2 regions of the Pseudoalteromonas maris genome follow, and region 1 is predicted to be linked to the other one. Evidence: riboswitches for the same ligand, from Rfam matches in the RefSeq annotation. Region 1 holds a riboswitch; the other holds the start of a gene.

Region 1 (2,475 bases):
GACATTTGGTAGCTATTTACGCAACACCTTTTACCTGTTAATTGCGTACTCAGTCGGCTACGTAGGTGCCTTTTTCATGGGTACCTTTATTTAACCCTCCAAGACGTCAATGCGAGTGAAACAGGCTTTCACTCGCATCTTCTTGGCCGATGATATCACCTGATACCCAATTAGATTCCCACCTAATTAACGCCAATATTTGCACTTGATAACCCGCTGATACATTATCTAAGGTATTGAAAATAATACGGTGTATTGCTATGCGAGTTGCTGTTTTTGGTGCTGGTTCAACTGGATGTTACCTTAGCGCTTTGCTGTGTTTAGCAGGGTTAGACACGACTATCATTTGCCGCCCAAGAATCAAAAAGGTGATACAAGACAATGGTGGTATTCATATTACCGACTACCAAGGTATGAATACTACCGTTATGCCAAACGCTATGCTCACACAAATCAATGATGACGTGTTTGATGTGGTGTTTGTCACGCTCAAATGCCATCAGCTGAGCGCAGCCATTGATGATTTGTTAAAGATGACCAACAGCGAGTCGGAATTACTGTTTATGCAAAATGGTCTCGGTAGTTTTGATGCTGTTAAAGCGCAGTTACATGAGCGCAAGTGCTTGGCAGGTATTACTGCGTTTAACGTGTTACAAAATGGTGCGCACTTTCACAAAGGTACAGAGGGGGAGTTTATATTGGCGCACACTGCGCGTACCGAACATATCGCAACGGCGCTAGGTAATGTGTCTATGCCTTGCCAGTTACATAAAGACATGCAGCCTATTATTTACGGTAAGTTGTTGCTTAACCTAAACAATGCCGTCAATGCAATTGCTGATTTGCCCATAAAAGAGCAATTAAGCCAGCGCGTATTTCGCAAAGTGTTGGCAAGTACCATGAGTGAGTGGCTGAGTGTATGCAACAAGACCCAGTGTGATGTTGCGCAATTTACTAAGGTTAAACCCAAATGGTTGCCGCTTATTTTGAATCTACCAAACTGGCTTTTTACACGGCTAGCTTCGGCGATGCTGGATATTGACCCCAAAGCCCGTTCGTCCATGTGGGAAGACATTCAAGCAGGACGTAAAACCGAAATCGAGTACCTCAATGGTGCCGTCAGCAGTCTCGCTCGGCAGGTGGGTGTCCCAACCCCCGTTAATGATGCAATCGTGCAGGCAATCGCTGAATTAGAGCAAGGGAAGAAGGTCGATATTGAGAACGTATTTAGCCATCACCTTGGCGCTGGAAAGGGAAAATAAAGTGTCAATATAGGGTTAATGGCAATTGACATCCAGCCATCCAAACGTTACATTGCAACCTCGCTCTAACACATGCTTGTTGGAGTGATAGCAGAAGAGGTGCGATAGCTAGGTAGTAGATGTGAAGCGGACGAACGCTCATGATCATCTATGAGGGAGACTATCGCCGAGGGAGTCCATGTATCGTCAACGTGGCTCTCGGTTCTTGAGGCTGAATCCTCGGAACTGTCACCTGTTTGGGTGGAGGGCTTCTGGCAATGGACACACTTCTTTTTTAGTCTTGCCAAGTTCTCCTGATTGTATTTGAAAAATAAAACATTTTTCATCTCGGAGAGACAATGAATCAGGAATTTTCCGTCGCTAAGTTTGGCGGCACTTCAGTTGCAGATCATCAAGCAATGACACGCTGCGCGCACATTATCGCAAACGATCCTCAGGTACGCGTTGTTGTCGTCAGCGCCAGCGCAGGTGTAACAAACCATCTAGTGGCGCTTTGTCAGTCATCTTTAGACGATGAAACACGTCAACAACATGTTGATGGTGTTATTGCTATCCAACTGAATATCCTAGAATATTTAAGCTTAGATGCCGATTTGGCCATTGGCTTTGAAAATACCCTCAATGAATTTCGTGCAGCGGCACTCAAGGCCGTGCAAACGAACGCACAACGAGATGAACTGTTGAGTTTTGGCGAGCGTTTGTCTTCTTATCTTTTTACTCAAGTTATGCGTGACCAAGGGGTTAGCACAGCGCGTTTTGATGTGCGCTCAGTGCTAAAAACAGACAGTCAATTCTCAAAAGCACAGCCTGACATCGCGCAAACACGCACACGTGCCCAAGCTGAACTGGTGCCCTTGCTAAGTGACCAAGTGGTTGTGACTCAGGGCTTTATTGGTAGCGATGAATACGGTGACACAACCACACTGGGTCGTGGTGGTTCAGATTATAGTGCAGCGTTAATTGCGGAAGCGATTGGCGCCAAGAGTGTGTATATATGGACTGATGTTGTTGGCATTTTCAGCACCGATCCTCGGGTATGTGAAAAAGCGGCACCCATTGCACATCTCACATTTGATGAAGCAGCAGAAATGGCAACGTTTGGCGCTAAAGTGTTACACCCTGCGACCATATTGCCTGCTGCGCGCAGTAGCATCGGTGTATTTGTTGGCTCGAGTAAAGACCCTCAAGGCGGCGGTACTTGGATTGAGAAGGT
Region 2 (2,475 bases), on a different contig from region 1:
ACTCACATTAGCAAGAAAGTCACTTTTTATTCTACTCGCTCTAACCGCTGTCATGCGCTGCTTGCGCAGTATTACCAGCATCCTATTAATACGCACTAGCAAGGGTTTAAAAATCAAAAACCACTCACAACAAACGGTGATAAACGCTATCAATGCCAACAACGGCAAGATGCGCTGCATCTGCGCTATTTTACTTTGTGAACTGTGCTCCATTGCGCTCACAACTGCGTCTAATTTCTCTAGAAAATGCAGTAAATTAGTTCCTGAAAACAGGGTTAAATCTGAACTTTCAAGCGCCAGTCTCGCGAATTTTCTAACTTGTAAATCCAGGTTATTGCCTGCGTATAAAAGCACCTCACCACGGTTATGAGTCACCATGTCACTATTAAGCAAAAATTGATGATTGGCAATAAATGTGGCTACAGATTGCTCGAGCTGTTCTCTATCGAAGTCATTGGGTTGATAGACAAGCGCATGCTTATGCATGGATATTTTTTGCGATAGCATCCTTTGCATACCCGCAACATTAATAATTTTTGCATCACTTTCCTGCATTTTAGAGACATAAAACACAAAAGACACTGATAAGGAAACGACCAATATCAGCGCGATAGCGGCAAAAATGTAGCGCACTCTAAAGTGCTTGGTAATGTTATGCATTCCCGATCCTGTCATGGTGCTCAACTCTAAGCCTTGCACAAAATATCCAATTGTAAAATTTGTTAGGCAGATATCATTGACACCAGGGGCACGAAAGTGGTTGAATAAAAAAGCACCCTATTCAGTCAGCCATCCAGATGGCTGCAAGGGCTAGAAGAGGTGCGTCATTCAGGTAATTATGATGAGGAGAGCAAGCTCCAGCGATTCATAATGAGGGGAATGTACGCCGAGAGGTGAGTTGATTTTGCTTAACACTCCCTCGGGCGCTCGGGTTGAATCCCAGCGACTGTCACCAATAGCACATACATGCTATGAATTTGGTGGAGAGCTTCTGGTCTTAGAATAACAGGCCACAGGCTCTGTTATTGTATAAGTCCATTCGCTCTTCGAATTTAACCTGTTCGAATCAGCGGATGTGGCGAGAAATCACCACTCTTTTATCGCTATTCGAACTCGCACTAAGTTCGGATGAGATGACAACTACTCACTCGTTAACAGATATTGTACTGTGGACTGCGCTCATTACTCCTATGCAGGAGGATGGCAGCGTTGACTTCAACAGCTTGACTCGCTTAGCTCATGAGCAACAAAACGCGGGCAATGGTTTACTTATTTTAGGCTCAACCGGCGAAGCACTTGCGCTGAGCATTGACGATCAAAAGGCGGTGGTAGAACACATCTGCGCCCTGGCATTAGATGTGCCTATCATGGTTGGCGTAGGTGGGTGTAACCTTGCCCAGCAGCGCCAATGGATTGCCTTTTGTAACGAGCAAGCAATCGACGCATATCTGCTAGGAGCCCCGCTATACGCTAAACCGGGCCCTCGCGGACAACACCAATGGTTTAACGCTTTGCTCGATGAGAGCCGCTTCCCTTGCATGCTTTACAACGTCCCTAAACGCGCGGCTGTAAGCCTTGCTCCTGAGGTGCTGGCTCAACTACAAAGCCACCCAAACTGTTGGGCCCTAAAAGAAGCCAGTGGCGATATCGACAGCTTCGAACAATATCGTACCGCTGCGCCAGAGTTGGCTATTTTCAGTGGTGATGACGCGCTGATACCGTATTACGGGCAAGCTGGAGCAGCAGGTTTGGTGTCAGTTGCAGCCAATGTCTGGCCACAGGCAACCAACCGCTTTGTGCAGTTAAGTCTGCAAGGTCAAAGCCATAACGCATTTATGTATTGGCGAGACGCAGTTGCGGCACTGTTCCATGTGAGCAATCCAATTCCAAGCAAATGCTTACTGCATGCATTGCGCCGCATTAGCACCCCCACTCTTCGTGCACCATTAACGCATCAAGAAATAGATGATATGCAACTACTTCTGCGCGCACACGATTCCATTACATCTTGGCATTCAACACAGGTTTAACATTTCCCATGAGCTGGTTAGAACTACTTAATAATTTAGAAACTGGCGCTGTACGCGCTGCAACACAAGACGAACAAGGCCAATGGCACGCTAACGTAGAAGTTAAGCAAGGCATCTTAGAGGCGTTTAAGAACGGCACTAACACCGAATTTAACGGAGGCTTTGTTGATAAAGACAACCTAGCTCCTCGTGGCTTTAGCGCGCTTGATAACGTGCGCATGGTGCCGGGCGGCACATCGGTACGCCGCGGTGCTCACGTGGCATCAGGCACCATCATCATGCCCCCTGCCTATGTAAACATTGGCGCATTTGTTGATACAGGCACTATGGTTGATAGCCATGTACTTGTGGGCTCATGTGCACAAGTAGGTAAAAATGTTCATCTAAGCGCCGCAGTGCAACTCGGTGGGGTACTTGAACCTATCGGTGCGAACCCTGTTGTAAT

The links. A riboswitch is a leader RNA that binds a small molecule or an ion and turns the genes downstream of it on or off. The one in region 1 is predicted to bind lysine.
Region 2: another riboswitch for lysine. It lies ahead of dapA (4-hydroxy-tetrahydrodipicolinate synthase); the one in region 1 lies ahead of lysC (lysine-sensitive aspartokinase 3).

Annotation. Positions count from the first base shown of each region.
Region 1 is NZ_JBMMUF010000010.1:50,417-52,891, reverse strand. Features, by position in the region: gene nhaD (sodium:proton antiporter NhaD) at 1-94, shown strand, start outside; gene AAEU32_RS13280 (2-dehydropantoate 2-reductase) at 261-1,262, shown strand; lysine riboswitch at 1,349-1,521, shown strand; gene lysC (lysine-sensitive aspartokinase 3) at 1,601-2,475, shown strand, end outside.
Region 2 is NZ_JBMMUF010000004.1:28,677-31,151, reverse strand. Features, by position in the region: gene AAEU32_RS07060 (response regulator) at 1-660, opposite strand, end outside; lysine riboswitch at 807-999, shown strand; gene dapA (4-hydroxy-tetrahydrodipicolinate synthase) at 1,134-2,030, shown strand; gene AAEU32_RS07050 (2,3,4,5-tetrahydropyridine-2,6-dicarboxylate N-succinyltransferase) at 2,039-2,475, shown strand, end outside.